Linked DNA regions of Rhodopseudomonas palustris. The protein of the gene in region 2 interacts with the protein of the main gene of each other region in a pairwise test. Links are inferred from orthologs where the notes say so. Each region holds a gene or a part of one and is shown on either strand. Other genes may lie near its edges. The genes, in order: uvrB and uvrA.

The links.
Region 1: the proteins of uvrA (region 2) and uvrB interact in binary tests that used the Escherichia coli proteins (3 or more experiments, as listed by UniProt). The link is inferred for Rhodopseudomonas palustris from one-to-one orthologs.

Annotation. Positions count from the first base shown.
Region 1 is NZ_CP041387.1:3,694,671-3,704,010, reverse strand. What follows is about bases 1,442-5,032. They hold uvrB (excinuclease ABC subunit UvrB), read right to left. Parts: upstream 4,729-5,032; coding sequence 1,642-4,728; downstream 1,442-1,641. Other genes in these bases: FLL57_RS16940 (hypothetical protein), read right to left, coding at 4,788-5,032; FLL57_RS16950 (AIPR family protein), read left to right, coding at 1,442-1,640. Also shown: more of FLL57_RS16950, read left to right, coding at 1-1,441; more of FLL57_RS16940, read right to left, coding at 5,033-5,840; FLL57_RS16935 (alkyl/aryl-sulfatase), read left to right, coding at 6,056-8,041; FLL57_RS16930 (glutathione S-transferase family protein), read left to right, coding at 8,337-9,032; FLL57_RS16925 (crotonase/enoyl-CoA hydratase family protein), read right to left, coding at 9,020-9,340. UniProt on the Escherichia coli protein: The UvrABC repair system catalyzes the recognition and processing of DNA lesions. A damage recognition complex composed of 2 UvrA and 2 UvrB subunits scans DNA for abnormalities.
Region 2 is NZ_CP041387.1:2,065,930-2,075,291, reverse strand. What follows is about bases 3,918-7,530. They hold uvrA (excinuclease ABC subunit UvrA), read right to left. Parts: upstream 7,208-7,530; coding sequence 4,118-7,207; downstream 3,918-4,117. Other genes in these bases: FLL57_RS09435 (outer membrane protein), read right to left, coding at 7,448-7,530. Also shown: FLL57_RS09480 (DUF3828 domain-containing protein), read right to left, coding at 1-440; FLL57_RS09475 (potassium channel family protein), read right to left, coding at 479-1,255; FLL57_RS09470 (DUF433 domain-containing protein), read left to right, coding at 1,363-1,629; FLL57_RS09465 (DUF5615 family PIN-like protein), read left to right, coding at 1,632-1,994; FLL57_RS09460 (hypothetical protein), read right to left, coding at 2,013-2,387; FLL57_RS09455 (DUF433 domain-containing protein), read left to right, coding at 2,584-2,811; FLL57_RS09450 (DUF5615 family PIN-like protein), read left to right, coding at 2,823-3,152; FLL57_RS09445 (hypothetical protein), read right to left, coding at 3,153-3,371; more of FLL57_RS09435, read right to left, coding at 7,531-8,188; FLL57_RS09430 (single-stranded DNA-binding protein), read left to right, coding at 8,716-9,219; FLL57_RS09425 (hypothetical protein), read right to left, coding at 9,352-9,362. UniProt on the Escherichia coli protein: The UvrABC repair system catalyzes the recognition and processing of DNA lesions. UvrA is an ATPase and a DNA-binding protein. A damage recognition complex composed of 2 UvrA and 2 UvrB subunits scans DNA for abnormalities.

The DNA.
Region 1 (9,340 bases), 1.6 Mb from region 2 along the record:
AAATAAAGAGTAAGCTCCTCGAAATAGTTGCTCCACTCGTTGATCAGTCGGATATTAGCGGAAAAGCCCCATCGGACGTTGAGACACACTCGCTCTCTCGATCCATGGCGGTGGCTGCTGTTAAGATTCTGGCCGAAATCGAGTATGATGCTGCGGTTGCCTCACTAGTGGATGGTGGGAAAGATAACGGAATTGATGCAATCTATTACGATGCGCAGGCGAAGACTCTTTATCTGGTCCAGTCCAAATGGAGTAATTCTCACGCAAGTTCGATAGCAAGCGGTGAAGTTCTGAAATTCCTCCAAGGGGTGCAGGATCTCGTATCTCTCAAGAAGGGCCGCTTTAATGAGAAAATTCAGAAGCGTTGGAGTGTTATTGAAGACTCCTTGAAGAGGCTAACGAGTGTTCGGCTTGTGATTGCGTATCCTGGGTCCGGTAAAGTTGATCCGGATATTCAGAGTAAGATAGATGATTTCCTTAAGAGCCAGAACGATACCTCTGATCTGTTCTTTTTTTCGGTTTTGACGCAACGAGAATTATTCCAGCACTTCGTTCACGAGGCAGCACCACCGCAAATCGATTTGACTATTCGACTCACGCACTATGGTCTGGTTGAAAGCCCGCTGCGGGCCGTTTACGGGCAGGTTTCGGCGGTAGACGTTGCAAGCTGGTACAGAACTCACGGAAACAATCTGTTCGTGGGGAATATCAGAAATTTTCTTGGATCATCTGAGGTGAACTCCGCAATTGAACAGACTCTAGTCGGAGACCCGGCGCATTTTTGGTTCTACAACAACGGAATTACAATTATTACAACTAACCTTAAGCGCCAGCCCATCGGGGGTAACGATCGGTCGGTCGGTATTTTCGATTGCGGGAACGTAACCATCGTGAACGGTGCTCAGACCGTAGGAACGATAGGTCGAGGCCTTGTAGGAGACGACAGTTCTGCCTTCTTACAGGTTCGTGTCATCGAAGTTAGTGATCCTGATTCTTCGCTGGGTAAGCTAATTACGCGTGCTTCAAACACGCAGAATAAGATCGATGCGAGAAACTTCGTTGCACTTGATCCGGAACAGGAGCGTATCCGGACGGAATTGCTAATTGAAAAGGTTGCCTACGAGTATCGTGAAGGCGAGCCGCTCGAATCGACTGTCGATGGTTTCGAATTTATCGAAGGTATCGCTGTTTTGGCTTGCGCTAGCGACGAAATCTCTTTCGTTGCCCTCTCAAAGGGGTACGTAGGAGGGCTTTATGCAGATATCAACACTACGCCGTATAAGGCCCTATTTAACCCTTCGACCTCGTCTCTACGTCTCTGGAGCCTCGTTCAATTGGCGCGGCGAATAGACCTCGCAATCAAGAAAAGTGCAGACCAGTCCTCGCCCACGCAACGAGGTATCGTTGTTCACGGCAATAGGTTTACGCTTCACTGTATATTGAGAAGGATTTCTCAATTTGCTGATATCTCAGCGAGTCCCTCGATAGCTGAAGATGTCATTGGCGACGCCGTGATGCACGTGCTTGCAGGCGTTTCGGAAATAATCGATGCTGATTACGCTGATGCTTACCTGGCGCCTCTCTTTAAGAATGTGAAGAAGTGCACTGATATTCGGATGAAGTACGAGAAACGATCTTAGCTCACCGCTTCTTCCACCCACCCCTCTTCCCCGGCGCGCCGCCGGTCGAGCGCGGGGAGGGGCCGAATTCGGGGCCGGCTTCGCGGCTGGAGGTCGGCTGATAGATCTTGCTCTCGGTCCCCGGGCCCATTTCGTCGAGCGTCGGTTTGCGCGGCTTGGGGCGCTGGACTTTCTTGACTTCGTGCCAGCCGGCGATGCCCATTTCGTCGAGGTCGGGTTTGTGGACTTTCGACACCGTGCTCGCGGCACCCCCACCCCGGCCTTCGGCCGACCCTTCCTGCGAGGGGGAGGGTGACGCGGCGGCGCCGCCTCGTGATCCTGACTTGCCGCGTCCGCCTTTGCCTGCCTCGGCCGGCAGGTTCGCGGCCGCGCCGTAGCGCTTGGCGCCGGCGTAAGCCCCGGCTTTGTCGGCGACCTTGCGCTGCTTCACGGTCGGATCGTCGATCACCGCGAGCTCGGTGGCGCGGAGGCGTTTGACTTCGTCGCGCAGCCTTGCGGCTTCCTCGAAGTTCAGATCGGCGGCGGCTTCGCGCATCCTGGTTTCGAGATCGGCCAGCACCGCCTCGAAATTGTGGCCGATCACAGCGGCGTCGTCGGTGAAGCCGGCGCCCTTGCCGTCGCCGATCTCGACCAGCACATGGTCGCGCTCGTACACGCTGTTCAGGATGTCGCCGATCGACTTCTTGACGCTCTCCGGCGTGATGCCGTGCGCGGTGTTGTATTCGATCTGCTTCTCGCGGCGGCGGTTGGTCTCGTCGATCGAGCGCTGCATCGAGCCGGTGATCTGGTCGGCATACAGGATCACCTTGCCATCGACGTTACGCGCTGCGCGGCCGATGGTCTGGATCAGCGACGTCTCGCTGCGCAAAAAGCCTTCCTTGTCGGCATCGAGGATCGCCACCAGCGCGCATTCCGGAATGTCGAGGCCTTCGCGCAAGAGGTTGATGCCGACCAGCGCGTCGAACGCCCCGAGCCGCAGGTCGCGGATGATCTCGATCCGCTCGATGGTGTCGATGTCGCTGTGCATGTAGCGGACGCGGATGCCCTGCTCGTGCAGGAACTCGGTGAGGTCCTCGGCCATCCGCTTGGTCAGCACGGTGATCAGCGTGCGATAGCCGCGCGCCGCGGTGGCGCGAACCTCGCCGACGAGGTCGTCGACCTGGGTGCGGGCTGGGCGGATATCGACCGGCGGATCGATCAGCCCGGTGGGGCGAATGACCTGCTCGACGAACACGCCGCCGCTCTCGTTCAGCTCCCACGCCGCCGGCGTCGCCGACACCGCGACGGTCTGCGGACGCATCATGTCCCATTCTTCGAAGCGCAGCGGCCGGTTGTCCATGCAGGACGGCAGCCGGAAGCCGTATTCGGCCAGCGTCGCCTTGCGGCGGAAGTCGCCTTTGAACATCGCGCCGATCTGCGGGACCGAGACGTGGCTCTCGTCGGCGAACACCAGCGCGTTGTCGGGCACGTATTCGAACAGCGTCGGCGGCGGCTCGCCGGGCCGGCGGCCGGTCAGATACCGCGAGTAGTTCTCGATGCCGGCGCAACTGCCGGTCGCTTCCATCATTTCGATGTCGAACGTGGTGCGTTGCTCCAGACGCTGCGCTTCGAGCAGGCGGCCCTGCGCGTGCAACTGATCGAGCCGCCATTTCAGCTCGGTCTTGATCGAGGAGATCGCCTGGATCAGCGTCGGCCGCGGCGTCACGTAGTGCGAATTGGCGTAGATCTTGACGAACTCCAGCTCGTCCTGCTTGTGGCCGGTGAGCGGGTCGAATTCCTCGATGCCCTCGATCTCGTCACCGAACATCTTCACCCGCCAGGCGCGATCCTCGTAGTGCGCCGGGAAGATGTCGATGACGTCGCCGCGCACCCGGAAGGTGCCACGGGTGAAGTCGGCCTGGGTGCGCTTGTATTGCAGCGCCACCAGATCGGCGATCAGTTGGCGCTGGTCGATGCGCTCGCCGCGCTTCAGCGCGAAGGTCATCGCCGTATAGGTCTCGACCGAGCCGATACCGTAGATGCACGACACCGAGGCGACGATGATGACGTCGTCGCGTTCCAGCAACGCGCGGGTGGCGGCGTGGCGCATCCGGTCGATCTGCTCGTTGATCGACGAATCCTTCTCGATATAGGTGTCGGTGCGCGGAACGTAGGCTTCCGGCTGGTAGTAATCGTAATACGAGACGAAATACTCGACCGCGTTGTCGGGGAAGAAGTTCTTGAACTCACCGTAGAGCTGCGCCGCCAGCGTCTTGTTCGGCGCCAGGATGATCGCCGGGCGCTGCGTCGCCTCGATCACCTTGGCCATGGTGTAGGTCTTGCCCGAACCGGTGACGCCGAGCAGCACCTGGGTGCGATCGCTGCGGTCGATGCCTTCGACCAGCTCCTTGATCGCCTGCGGCTGGTCACCGCGCGGCTGGTAGTCGGATTTCAGTACGAAGCGCACGCCGCCTTCGGACTTCTCCGGGCGCGGCGGCCGGTGCGGCACCCACAGCTTGACGCCGCCGTCCTCGCCCTTGAATTCGGGGCGGCCGTCGCGGATCAGGCTCTCCAGTGCGTCGGCCGTGGCCTTGACGCCGAGCGCCTCCATCTTGCTGCGCGGCGGCCGCGCCAGCGCGTCGGCGTCGTCCTCCTCGGTCGGCAAGCCGAGCTGCCGCGCCAGCTCCGGATCGAGCGTCGGGATGGTGGCGGCGGTGCCGTAATTGGCCTGCGGCGCTTCGGCAAAGCCTTGACCCAATCCTTGCCCGAGGCCCCCCACCCCCGACCCCTCCCCGCGAGGGGGAGGGGAGCCCCGAGGCGGCTGCGGATAAGGCTGCAGCGCGGTCGGCCGCGGCGTCGCGCCGTCTCCCGCTCTGGCGGTCGAGGCCCGGCCGCGATGCACCGCGGCCTCGCCGCCGCTGCGGCGGTCGTGCGAATTGTCCGGCGGCGGCTGCAAGCCGGTGCCGGAGCCGAGGCCGGCATCGCCGCGGTTCAGCGCCGGGTTCAGCAGCTCGGCCAGCGCCGGGCCGATCGGCTTCACGTCCGGCCGATGTGCTTTGGATTTCGGGGTTTTTGCCGGCTTGCCAGGCTTGTCGGGAGTCTTCGCCATGCCGGCAATATGGGGCGAAGCGGGGGGCGAATAAAGGGTGCGCCGCCCACTCGTGTCGCCTAGGCCGGCACCACCCGCAGACGCCGCATCCCCTTCGGCAGCCGCGCGTCGCACCACGCTTCGATTGCCGGCTGGCGGCGATGCAGGAACAGCCCGAGCGCGATGATGGCGATGCCGATCAACGACAGCGCGAACGGGAACAGCAGCGAGTCGCGGAACAGTTTTTCGGCGAGATCGCCGAGATAGATCGCGATCCCGAGCGCGCCGAACACCGCGAACACCCGCCGGCCCAGCACCACCGCGATGCCGAGGAAGACGACGTTCATGGCGCAGTACAGCGCCTTGTCCAGGTTGGTCCCGTTCGAGGTCGCGGTGATGCCGCCCCAGAACGTCATCACGCCGAACAGATACAGCCAGAATGCGAAGTCGCCGCTGCGCTGGCGCAGATGCACGATCACCGCGGCGATCACCATGCCGGCGCCGAAGCCGATCGAGACCTTGCGGGCGGTTTCGAAATTGCCGTGCGGCGCGCCGGTGATCCACGGCACCAGGTCCATCGACAGGAACCACAGCGCCACCGCCATCAGAAACACGATGAACGGAAAGCGGTAGAACGCCAGCGCCACCAGGGTCGCCACGATGGTGGCAAGCTCCATGAAGATGAAGCTGCCTTTGACCCAGATGTAGAAGCTGCGAACGGTGTCTGGCTTGCCGAATTCGGACCACAGCCCGAACGCCTCCTGCACGCCGAACACCGCGAGCGGCATCATCCCGACCGCCACGGCGATGCACAACCCGCCCGGCGTGCGCAGATCTTTCACGTGCCACAGATAGTGCCCGGTCCACCAGAACGCGACGGCGTAGATCAGCGCGGTGGCGGTCAGCGCCGCGCCGCCGAGGCCGGCGAACGCCATGGTCGAGAACAGCCCCATGGCGCTGATCACGATCAGCGCGCCCGCATACCAGAGCAGATGTACGATATCGAAGCGTGGGGCTTCGTTCGCGGCCGCCGGGCGCCGGGCGTCCAGGAAGGTGCGGAGCGCCGCTTCCTGCGCCGGCGTGATCACGCCAGCCTGGGTCGCTGCCTGCAGGTCTTCGCCCGAATAGCGCATCGTCGCTCCCCTCCACCGGGCCGCTCGCGGCCGCCGGTAGTGTCAGTGAGGAGCGATCATGTTCAATTCGCGTTACGGAATACTTTGCAGTGCGGGAAAAACAGGAGCTGTGGAGAGCTGAAGCCGAGGGAGGAAATTTCAATGTCGCGAGCAGGATTGCGATGGCCATCGCGACGGGAACCGGGCGATGATCCGTGCCCTTCCGGAGATTGAGCATGGCACGAATTATACCGTCATTGGCATTGGCGGCTGCCGCCGCGATGTCGCTGCTGGCCGCGCCGCTGGCCGCCCAGCCGAACGACGCCGAACCGGCGACCCGCGCCGCCAACGAGGCGGTCGCCAAGGCGCTGCCGCTCGCCGACCGCGCCGATTTCGAAGACGCGCAGCGCGGCCTGATCGCGCCGCTGCCGGACGGCGTCGTCGCCGGTGCCGCGGGTGCGCCGCCGGTGTGGAATCTGAAGCCCTTTGATTTCCTGAAAGGCGGAGCATCGCCGCCGACGGTGAATCCGAGCCTGTGGCGGCAGGCGCAGCTCAATCTCGCCAACGGCCTGTTCCAGGTCGCCGAGCGCGTCTATCAGGTGCGCGGGCTCGATATGGCCAACCTCACCATCGTCGAGGGTGACACCGGGCTGATCGTCACCGACACCACGATGACGGTGCCGACCGCCAAGGCGGCGCTCGATCTGTATTATCAGCACCGGCCGAACAAGCCGGTGGTGGCGCTGATCTACACCCACAGCCACATCGACCATTTCGGCGGCGCGCGCGGCCTGATCAGCGAGGCCGACGCCGCGAGCGGCAAGGTCAAAGTGATCGCGCCGGCCGGCTTCATGGAGCACGCGGTCGCCGAGAACGTCATCGCCGGCAACGCGATGAGCCGCCGCGCCCAGTTCCAGTTCGGCGCGCCGCTGCCGGTCGGCGCGCGCGGCCAGGTCGATGCCGGGCTCGGCAAGGCGCTGGCGCTCGGGCCGTTGTCGCTGATCCCGCCGAACGACACCATCCAGCAGTCCTACGAGACCCGCACGATCGACGGCGTCGAGATCGAATTCCATCTCGTACCCGGCTCCGAAGCGCCGTCGGAGATGATCTCGTATTATCCGCAGTTCAGGCTGCTGAACATGGCGGAGGACACCACCCACACCCTGCACAACCTCTACACGCTGCGCGGCGCGGCGGTGCGCGACGGCCGGCTGTGGTCCAAATATATCGGCGAGGCGATTGCCCGCTACGGCGACAGGACCGAGGTGGTGATCGCGCAGCACCATTGGCCGGTGTGGGGCCGCGACCGCGTCGTCGGCTATCTGAAGAAGCAGCGCGACGTCTACAAATTCATCCACGACCAGAGCGTGCGGCTGCTCAATCACGGGCTGACGCCGACCGAGATCGCCGAGCGGCTGACGCTGCCGCCGTCGCTGGCCAGCGAATTCGCCGCGCGTGGCTATTACGGCTCAGTCAGCCACAACGCCAAGGCGGTGTATCAGTTCTATCTCGGCTGGTACGATGCCAACCCGGCCGACCTCAATCCTCTGCCGCGGGCCGAACAGGCGAAGAAGGAGATCGACTATATGGGTGGCGCCGCCGCCGTGCTGGCCCGCGCCCGCGACGACTACAAGGCCGGCCAGTATCGCTGGGTCGCGAGCGTCGCCAGCAAGCTGGTGTTCGCCGATCCGGCGAACACGGAGGCCCGCGCGCTCGGCGCCGACGCGCTGGAGCAGCTCGGCTATCAGGCCGAGGCGGCGACTTGGCGCAACGCCTATCTGCTCGGCGCGCAGGAACTGCGCAGCGGCCTCACCCCGATGCCGGTCAGCACCGCCAATCCGGATCTGCTCAAGGGCGTGTCGATCGATCTGGCGTTCGATTTCCTCGCGGTGCGGCTGAACGCGGCCAAGGCCGAAGGCAAGCACATCGTGGTGAACTGGACCTTCACCGACCTGAAGGAGACCTACACCATGAACCTGGAGAATTCGGCGCTGACTCACGTGGCCGGCAAGCTGTCCGACAATGCCGACGTCAGCGTCACGCTGAACCGCGCCACCTTCGACGCGATCTCGCTGAAACAGCGCGGCTTCCTCGGCGCCGTGCTGAGCGGCGATCTCTGGGTCAGCGGCAACCCGCTGAAGCTGCGCGAACTGTTCGGCCTGTTCGAGGAGTTCTCGCCGAACTTCGAAGTGATCGAGCCGGTCAGGGCGAAGCTGGAGTAGGGGCGCCTCTCGCGCACGTCATTCCGGGGCGCGCCTTTCAGGCGCGAACCCGGAATCCAGAAGTTGGTTCGGCAGGTAGTCCAATGAGATTCCGGGTTCGCCGCTGCGCGGCGCCCCGGAATGACAGTCGATGCATCAAATCCCGTCATGCGCGGGCTTGACCCGCGCATCCATCATCTTGAAAAAATGGATCGCCGGATCAAGTCCGGCGATGACGTGACGTGTGTGGCGAGCGCCCGGCGCCGGAATGTTCGGCGAGCGCCCGCGACCAACGCGAGACCCGAGGACGCGCGACATGACTCTCAAACTGTTCGAACTGGTCGGGGCCGATGTGGGCCGGCCGTTTTCGCCGTTCGTGTGGCGGACGCGGATGGCGCTGGCGCACAAGGGGCTGCAGGCGGAGACGATTCCGTGGCGCTTCACCGATAAGGCGGCGATCGCGCCGTACGGCTCCGAGAAAGTGCCGGTGCTGCTCGACGGCGACAAGGCGATCGCCGACTCCTGGGCGATCGCCAACTATCTCGAAGACGCCTATCCGGACCGGCCGTCGCTGTTCGGCGGCGACGGCGGCCGGGCGATGGCGCGGATGCTGAACTGGTGGGGCGATCTTGCGATCGTCGGCGGCATCTTCCCGTTGATCGTCGCCGACATCGTCGACCATCTGCGCCCCGAGGACGCGGCCTATTTCCGCGCATCGCGCGAAGCGCGGTTCAACAGGTCGCTCGAAGAGGTGTCGGCCGGCCGAGACAAGGCGGTGGAGGGCTTCCGTAAGTCGCTCGATCCGCTGCGTCTGACGCTGAAGACGCAAGCCTTCATCGGTGGCACTGCGCCGAACTACGCCGACTACATCGTGTTCGGCGGCTTCCAATGGGCCCGCATCGTCAGCGATTTCCAACTGCTGCAGAACGACGACCCGGTCTACGCCTGGCGCGAACGGCTGCTCGATGCGTTCGGCGGGTTGGCGCGCGCCACGCCGGGCTATCCGGTCTGAGTTGCCGCGCGCGGCCGGTCGCGCCAGTCGGCGAGGCCGCGCGCCAGCTCCTCGCCGCCGGCCAGTGCGGCGAATTGGGCGCGCTCGACCAGCAAACCCTCGTCGATCGACAGATTGAGCCCCCGCGTCGCGGCGGTGATCACCGCCGCCACTGCGCCCGGCGGATGCCGGATGATCTGCCGCGCCAGCGCGTCCGCCGCGGCCAGCAGCTCGCCATGCGGCACCACGCGATTGACCAGGCCGATCGCCAGCGCATGCGCGGGTGAAAACGGCTCGCCGGTGAGTAACAGCTCCAGGCCGCGCTTGCG
Region 2 (9,362 bases):
CACCGCGCACCGTCGCGCACCAGCTCGTAGCGGATCACGCTGTCGGCGGCGACCTTGCGCGGCTGGCTGCCGATCAGCGCCACCGCCAGCGTGGCGCGGGCATCGTCCTGGGTTTGGGCCTTGATCGCGAACGACTTGATGTCCGGATCCTGCGAATTGCTCACCGGATCGAAATCGATCGGCCCGATCTCGCCGTCCGGCACTTTCGCCTCGGCCCTGGTCCACAGCAAGGCAAGGGATTTCGACAGGTACTTCGCCCGCTCCTTGGCGTTGTTGACGAAGGCGCCGCCGGCATTGTCCTTGGCGGCTGCGGCGTAGAGCCGGGTGAGCAGTGCGGCGGGATCGGTCGCGTTCGTCTTGGCCGGTGCCTGTGCGAGCGCGGCTGCGGGCAGGGCGGAAGCGGCGGCGAGGAGGGCGAGCGCAAAGCGGCGGATGAGCATGGCGGATCCTGTCGGCAGCGAGCGGCGCGGCAACAGGCTCAGTTCCGCCCCTCGTCCGGAATATTCAGCACGGTGCCGCACGCCTTGCAATGCACCGCATCGGCATCGTGGCGCTGCAGTCCGCAGGTCGGGCAGGGGAAGCGCACCTTGTTCGGACTGATCAGCGCCCGCGCCAGATTGAAGAACAGCGTGACGCCGAAGATCATGATCACCACGCTGATCATCCGTCCCAGCGTGCCGGCGAGGGTGATGTCGCCGAACCCGGTGGTGGTCAGCGCGGTGACGGTGAAATACAGCGCGTCGGCGTAGTTGCCGATCTGCGGATTGCGGAAATGCTGGGTTTCGTAAACGATCGCCGTCATCACGAAGATGAACACCGCGAGCCTCGCCACCGCGACCACCACCTCCTCGTGGCGGCGGAAGAAGCTACTGTCGCTGCGCAGCCGGGTCAGCATCTGGTAATCCTGGAACGCACGCAGCGTGCGCAGGATGCGCAGGAAGCCGGCCCCCTCGCCGGGCAGCGGCGCCAGGAACGACGCGATCGCGACCAGATCGGTCCAGGTCGCGAGCCGGCCGAACTCCCGCATCGGCCGCCGGCTGGCATACAGACGCGCCACGAAGTCGATCATGATCAGGACGCCGAACCCGGTATCGAGCATCTCGACGACCGGACTCTGCGGCAGGAACGAGGTGCCGACGATGAACAGGATGGTGACGATATCGAACGCCAACAGGCCATAGCGAAACGCCACCCCGCGCGGAGTGGCGCCGTCATAGAGCCGGCGAACGGCGAGTCGGAAGTCGTGCAGCGTCATGCCAAATTATTGGCCCGGGAGGGGCGGGGGAAGCAATGGGGGCGGTGACGGAGCGGCTTGGGGTCGCTCGGGCCGCAGGCGGGCAACCCCGCACCCTGGCAAGCGCGGTGAACTATGCTATCGTGAACCCTGAGCAAGCTGCGGTCGGTGCCATGCGACATGAGCGGATCGAGATCAATCCCGAGGTGATGGGCGGCAAGCCGGTCGTGCGCGGCACGCGCATCCCGGTGGAAATGATCCTGCGCAAGCTCGGTGCGGGCCTCTCCACGGCCGAGATCATCGCCGATCATCCGCGGCTGACCGCCGATGACATTCTCGCCGTGCAGACCTTCGCCGCAGACTATCTGGCAGACCAAGACGTCATCTTCGGCTGACCATGCGATGGCTGGCCGACGAGTGCGTGCCCGCCTCGTTGGTCGCTGCGTTGCGGGCCGATGGCCATGATGTGCTGTACGTCGCCGAGATGGCTGCGGGACTGAGCGATGCAGAGGTCGTTACTATGGCGGCCAGCGATGGCCGGCTGTTGCTGACGGAAGACAAGGATTTCGGCGAACTGACCGTTCGATTTGGCCTCGCCGTCCCTGGCCTGGTCCTGCTCCGGATCGATCCGGCCAATGCGAAGCTGCAGGCGGCTCGCTTGAAAGAGGCCATCACGCGTCACGGCGCCGAGCTGTTCGGGCGTTATGTCGTGGTCGACGAAACCCGCATGCGCGTGCGGCCGCTGCGGCCCGCGAGCTGAACAAGAGCGCCAACCGGGCTACTTCCCGCAATTCCAGACCGGCCCGATGGGCGTCTGGGTCCAGCACGGCCCGAAGCTGCCGCCGTTGTAACGGCCGCGATAGAAGCCGGCGCGGCCCGGATAGCGCCACTCGCCGCTCCAGGGGCTGTTCCAGCGATAATAGTCCGGCGTCGGATCGATGTACCACGGCCGCTTCGGCCGCAGCATCGCGAGCTGCTCGCGCGTGAGTTTCTGCTTGAACAACGGTACGGCGTTGTTCGGCGGCTGCACATAGCCGGGCAGGAAGCCGTAGCCGTGGGAGCGCTTGGCATGCTTCTTGGTCGAAGCGGCCGAGGCGGCGGCGGGGAGGAGGGCGAGGGTGACGGCGAGGGTGAGGGCGGTGAGGCGGGACATGCGTCGAGTTTAGACGGGCGGGGGCGGGAGGGCGAGACACATTCGGGTGGGGGGGAGCGATGCGCCGTAGCCCGCATGAAGCGAAGCGGAATGCGGAGCTCTATGATCCGCCCGCCCCGGCTTGCGCCTCGCGCAACCGGGCTCCGCTGGCTGACAATGGGCACCGTGAATGCTAGGATTTACGAGGAGATCACCGATGTCAGACCTGCTCGCACGCATCACGATTGATCCGAATGTGCTCCACGGCCGCCCCTGCATTCGCGGCATGCGGATCAGCGTCTCCGACGTATTGGCGCAGCTCTCGTCGGGAGCGTCGCGCGACGATGTCCTGCACGACTATCCGTATCTGGAAGACGCGGATATCGACGCGGTGCTGGCCTTTGCAGCAAAGCAGGCGGATCACCCCATCATCGCGGCGGAATGAGCCCGCGCTTCATGATCGATGCCCAACTTCCGCCGGCGTTGGCGGAGGCGTTCAGGCGTGCCGGTTTCGACGCCGTTCACGTGGCAGATATCGGCTTACTTTCCGCGACCGATCATCAGATTTGGCGAGCGGCAATTGCCAAGTCGGCGGCCCTGGTGACCAAAGACCGGGACTTTCTGATGCTACGTGCTGCTACCGACAGTGGGCCCACGGTGGTCTGGATTAGATCGGGGAATGCAAGCAATCGCGAGCTGCTTGACTTGATTACTGGCGCGCTGCCGGCGATCCTCGCCGCGATCGCACGGGAAGAAGCGGTGATCGAGGTGTCGGCTCGTCGCTGATCAGGTCGAGATCGGCTTGAGTTCGAAAATGCGGCCATACTTTGCCGCCTCGGCGAGGTCGCCGCGTCGCAGTGCCAACCGCACCGCCTCGAGCTTGCGCACGTCGTCCGGCGAAAGGTAAGGCGCCCACGCGCCTTCCTCGCCGCGCGCGACAGCGACTTCGGCTGCATAACGGCCTTCATGGATGAGTTCGAGCCTTATTCGGGTCATCACGATCATCCTCGTGAAGAGCTACTTCAATTTGAGCGCGACCTGTAGCTCGCAGGAACGAAGCGATATGGAGGAGAGGGGTAGCCCGCGTGTCGCTCCGCTCACCCGGGCGACGCTTGCTGCGTACTAGTTTCGTTGGACGTATCCTTGCACTTAAGGATCAGATCGATTTCGTTTTTGCAGTCTCTGCGCATAAAACATGAGACTGGATCGTCTCGCCCAACGGGAAAATAGTTCAATTCCGCGGTAGCCGCATCGATCGCTTCTGTACGGAAATACACAGGCTGAAGAGAGTCTGGCTCACAGTCCATGATCAAAGTGCCGAGGTGCTCTACCGTGGGAACATCTAGGATATGGCCATGAATGATTGTGCCAACCCCAAGCTTCTCAATGTGTCTAACAAAAAATGGAAGCCATCGATCCGTCTCGAAGCGTCCTGGCTTCACTCGAAGTCTTGGTCTGCCCGATCTCGAATATACCGAGTACTTTTTCGATTTATCGGTGCATGCATGCTTGGGCCAAGGAGGGCCAAGTTTATCAAAGAAGGGGCCGCCCCCATGTCGTCCGCGTATAAAATAGACCGGCGCGTGGCATTCCGGGCATTGTGAGGTCGGTCCCTTTAAGGCTCTGCGTGCGATCCTTGGGACCCAGCCATGCCAATCGGGCGGGCGAGAGCGCCGTTGTCCGCCTCTGAAGTCGCATTGACAATTTGTGGGATGGTTAAACCCGTTGCAGGCCATAAGCCCCTCGTCAAATCACTCCGCCGCCTCGTCCGTCTTCCGCTTCACCGCCTTCGTCGGCCCCTTCTTCTCCAGCACCGGCTTCAAGAACTTCCCGGTGTAGCTCCTCGGCGCTTTGACGATGTCCTCCGGCGGGCCCCAGGCGACGATTTCGCCGCCGCCGTCGCCGCCTTCGGGGCCGAGGTCGATGACCCAGTCGGCGGTCTTGATGACTTCGAGATTGTGCTCGATCACCACCACGGTGTTGCCCTGCGCCACCAGCTCGTGCAGCACTTCGAGCAGTTTGGCGACGTCGTGGAAGTGCAGGCCCGTCGTTGGCTCGTCGAGAATATACAGCGTGCGGCCGGTGGCGCGTTTGCTCAGTTCCTTGGCGAGCTTGACGCGCTGGGCTTCGCCGCCGGACAGCGTGGTGGCCTGCTGGCCGACATGGATGTAGTCGAGGCCGACGCGCTGCAGCGTCTTGAAGGTCTCGCGGACGCGCGGCACCGCCTTGAAGAATTCGGCGGCTTCCTCGACCGTCATGTCGAGCACGTCGGCGATCGACTTGCCCTTGAACAGCACGTCGAGCGTTTCGCGGTTGTAGCGTTTGCCCTTGCAGACGTCGCAGGTGACGTAGACGTCGGGCAGGAAGTGCATCTCGATCTTGATGACGCCGTCGCCCTGGCAGGCCTCGCAGCGGCCGCCCTTGACGTTGAACGAGAACCGGCCCGGCTCGTAGCCGCGCGCCTTGGATTCCGGCAGGCCGGCGAACCACTCGCGGATCGGCGTGAACGCGCCGGTGTAGGTCGCGGGGTTACTGCGCGGGGTGCGACCGATCGGCGACTGGTCGATGTCGATGATCTTGTCGATGTGCTCGAGGCCCTCGATCCGGTCATGCGGCGCCGGCGGTTCGCTGGCGTTGTTCAGCTTGCGCGCGATCGCCTTGTAGAAGGTGTCGATCAACAGCGTCGACTTGCCGCCGCCGGAGACACCCGTGACGCAGGTGAACAGGCCGAGCGGAATCTCGGCGGTGACGTTCTTCAGATTGTTGCCGCGGGCGCCCACCAGCTTGAGGGTGCGGCGATGGTTCGGCGGCCGGCGCTCGGGCACCGGCACCGACAATTCGCCGGTCAGATACTTGCCGGTCAGCGACTTCGGATTGCGCATGATCTCGGCGGGCGAGCCTTGGGCGATGATGTGGCCGCCATGGACGCCGGCGCCGGGGCCGATGTCGAGCACATGGTCGGCGAGCAGAATGGCGTCCTCGTCGTGCTCGACCACGATCACGGTGTTGCCGAGATCGCGCAGCCGCTTCAGGGTGTCGAGCAGCCGGGCGTTGTCGCGCTGGTGCAGGCCGATCGACGGCTCGTCGAGCACGTAGAGCACGCCGGTGAGGCCGCTGCCGATCTGCGAGGCGAGGCGGATGCGCTGACTTTCGCCGCCGCTCAATGTGCCGGATGAGCGCGACAGCGTCAGATAGTTGAGGCCGACGTCGAGCAGGAAGCTGAGCCGGTCGCGGATCTCCTTCAGGATACGGACGGCGATCTCGTTCTGTTGGGTGTTGAGCAGCTTCGGCACGGAGGCGAACCAGTCGCCGGCGGCCTTGACCGACAATTCAGAGACTTCGCCGATATGCTTGCCGCCGATCTTGACGCACAGCGCCTCCGGCTTGAGGCGATGGCCGTGGCAGGCGTCGCACGGTACGTCGGAGAAGTACTTGCCGAGCTCCTCGCGCGCCCACTCGCTCTCGGTCTCGCGGAAGCGGCGCTCGATATTGGTGACGACGCCCTCGAACGGCTTCTTGGTGTCGTAGGAGCGCACGCCGTCTTCGTAGGAGAACTTGATCTCGTCGTCGCCGGAGCCGTGCAGCAGGACGTTCTGCACCTTCTTCGGCAAGTCCTTCCACTTGGTGTCGAGCGTGAACTTGTAGTGCTTGGCCAGTGCGGTCAGCGTCTGCAGGTAGTACGGCGACGACGACTTCGCCCACGGCGCGATCGCGCCCTTGCGCAAGCTCAGTTCCTTGTCGGGCACCACGAGATCGGCGTCGATGTGCTGCTCGATGCCGAGGCCGCCGCATTCCGGGCAGGCGCCGTAGGGATTGTTGAACGAGAACAGCCGGGGCTCGATCTCCGGAATGGTGAAGCCGGAGACCGGGCAGGCGAACTTCTCCGAGAACAGGAGGCGCTCGGGGCCGGACTTGTCGTGGATTTTGGCGACTTTCTTGCCCGCGGCTTCACCCTTCGAGACGGCGCTTTGCGCCTCCTCAGGGTGAGGAGCTCCCTTCTTGGGCTTGCCGCGTTTGCCGTCCTCATCCTGAGGAGCGCCCGCAGGGCGCGTCTCGAAGGATGGCGGCGGGGGCGGCGCATCCGCGAACTCGATCACCGCCAGCCCCTCGGCCAGCTTCAGCGCGGTCTCGAAGCTCTCGGCGAGGCGCTGTCCGATGTCGGGACGCACCACGATCCGGTCGACCACGACGTCGATGTCGTGCGGGAACTTCTTGTCGAGCGTCGGTGCTTCGGCGAGCTCGTGGAACGCGCCGTCGATCTTGACGCGCTGGAAGCCCTTCTTCAGCCAGTCGGCGAGTTCTTTCCGGTACTCGCCCTTGCGGCCGCGCACCACCGGCGCCAGCAGATACAGGCGGGTGCCTTCGGGTAGCGCCAGCACCCGGTCGACCATCTGCGACACGGTCTGGCTCTCGATCGGCAGGCCGGTCGCCGGCGAGTAGGGCACGCCGACGCGCGCCCACAGCAGGCGCATGTAGTCGTAGATCTCGGTGACGGTGCCGACGGTCGAGCGCGGGTTCTTCGAGGTGGTCTTCTGTTCGATCGAGATCGCCGGCGACAGGCCGTCGATCTGGTCGACGTCCGGCTTCTGCATCATCTCGAGGAATTGCCGGGCATAGGCCGACAGCGACTCGACATAGCGGCGCTGGCCCTCGGCGTAGATGGTATCGAACGCCAGCGACGACTTGCCGGAGCCGGACAGGCCGGTGAACACCACCAGCTTGTCGCGTGGGATGGTGACGTCGACGTTCTTGAGATTGTGCTCGCGGGCGCCGCGAATGGTGATGGCGGTCCGGCTCGAGGCCGCGGGGGTCTGACGCTTGGCCTTGATCACTTCGTCCATACGGGTGTCCAGACGCGCGGCAGCGCGCCGGTTGGGGCGCGCGCCGGATCGACCGGGGCTGACGCCGGATGAGGCTGAGCTTGGAACATAGGAAGAACGACAGGCGATTGCCAGAGGCTCCGCGCGCCATCAACCGGATTGTTACGGCGGGGCCGGCTGCGGTCGTCGATCGGGCCCAAAACGCAGAAGGCCGGCACGAGGCCGGCCTTCGCAGCGTGGCTGAATTCAGCCGGCGCAGACTCAGTAGCGCGCCACGATCGGGCCGCCCCAGCGATAGTTGATCCGCGCGGTGACCACGTCGACGTCCTGCTTGATGTGGTCGACATTGGTGGTCGGAGCGAAGGTGAGGTCGCGACCGCCCATGAACAGGTGGTCGTATTCGACGGCGAACGACCAGTTCGGCGTGAAGCCGTATTCCAGGCCACCGCCGACCGCGGCGCCCCAGCGGGTTTCGCTGGCATCGTCGATGATCGTTCCAGCCAAGGTCCGGTAGGTGGTGTACTTGTCGCTGGTGACCGCCGCGCCGCCTTTCACGTAAAGCAGCGCGTTGTTCCAGGCATACCCGACGCGGGCGGTGAACAGACCGAACGCATCGACCTTGCTTTCGTTGGTCGTGTCCGTGAACCGCAGGCTTGCGTTCGAGCCCTTGAAATCGGCCCAGTTGCCCTGGGCTTCGACGCCGAACACCCAGGTTCCAACCTGCCAATTGTAGCCGATCTGACCGCCGACGGTCCCGCCGGACGCATCGTGGCAGCCCTCGCCGAACGCGGCGAACGGGGCAGCCGTGGTGCCAAGATAGTCCCAGCAATTGCGGCTGCTGCCCCAGCCGCCGTTCGCGCCGATGTAGAAGCCCGACCAGTCATACATCGCCGGAATGATCGGCGGCGCCTTGGTGTAGGGGCGGGCCGCGAGATCCGCCGCCATCGCCGGCGCGACACCCAACGCAATCAAACCGACAGTCCCCAGCAGAAATTTCTTCATCGCAATTCTCCGGTTGTCTGTGCTTCACCGGTTCTCGGTCGGCAGTGTCCCTCTGCTGAGCGAGAAGCGCGAGCGCCCTTTAATTCCACGCCCTGGACCATAACCCCGCTGCGAGCAAAGCGCCGTCTCCAAAATGCAACAGTCGCGAGTGAAATTCAGTTCCTAAAACCAGGGATAGATTGTCGGAAATTGCAACTTGTTCACAACGGGTTACCGTCGCGGCCTGGTGTTACTTCGGGCGGTGCGGACGCGGAAAAATGGGAGCCAGGCCGGCATGTCGACTTTGCGCTTCACTTCGGAACAAAAATAGAACAGACTGCGTGAATTCGCGCCGGTGGATAAATCCCATGAGGCGGGCGTTTTCGCTCGCGGACGTATGGGCGAGGCGCCGCCCACAGCGTATTCGCTTGGACCGGAACGGGCGTCGCGCCGAGTTTCGGCGTGAGCAGCGGCAGAGCGGGAGGCTGGCGATGGCCGGCCGGGTCGCGGGCGCCGCGCGGTCAGTATGATTTGAAGAGGAGACGTCGATGGCGGGTAGCGTGAACAAGGTGATCCTGGTCGGGAATCTCGGTGCCGATCCGGAGATCAAGCGGACCCAGGACGGGCGTCCGATCGCCAACTTGCGGATTGCGACCTCCGAGACCTGGCGCGACCGCGCGACCGGCGAGCGCAAGGAGAAGACCGAGTGGCATCGCGTGGTGATCTTCAACGAAGGGTTGTGCAAGGTCGCCGAGCAGTATCTGAAAAAGGGCGCGAAGGTTTACATTGAAGGCCAGTTGCAGACGCGCAAATGGACCGATCAGAGCGGCGCCGAGCGCTACAGCACCGAAGTCGTGCTGCAGAATTTCAACTCGACGCTGACCATGCTCGACGGCCGCAGTGGCGGCGGTGGTGGCGGCGGCTATGGCGATGACAATTCCGGCGGCGATTTCGGCTCCAGCGGTCCCTCGGGTGGTGGCGGCGGACGGCGGCCGATGCCGGCCAGCAGCGGCGGCGGCCGCAGCGACATGGACGACGATATTCCGTTCTGACGGCGCTCAGTTCGCACGCTGGTGCAGGCACGTCGCCGCGCCGCGTGATAAGAGAAACCGACGGCCGCCGCGCCCCCGATCGCGGTGGCTGTCGCCGATTCAGGGGACGGCGCTCCGGTCCAGGCGAAGCGATCAGGGGGCCA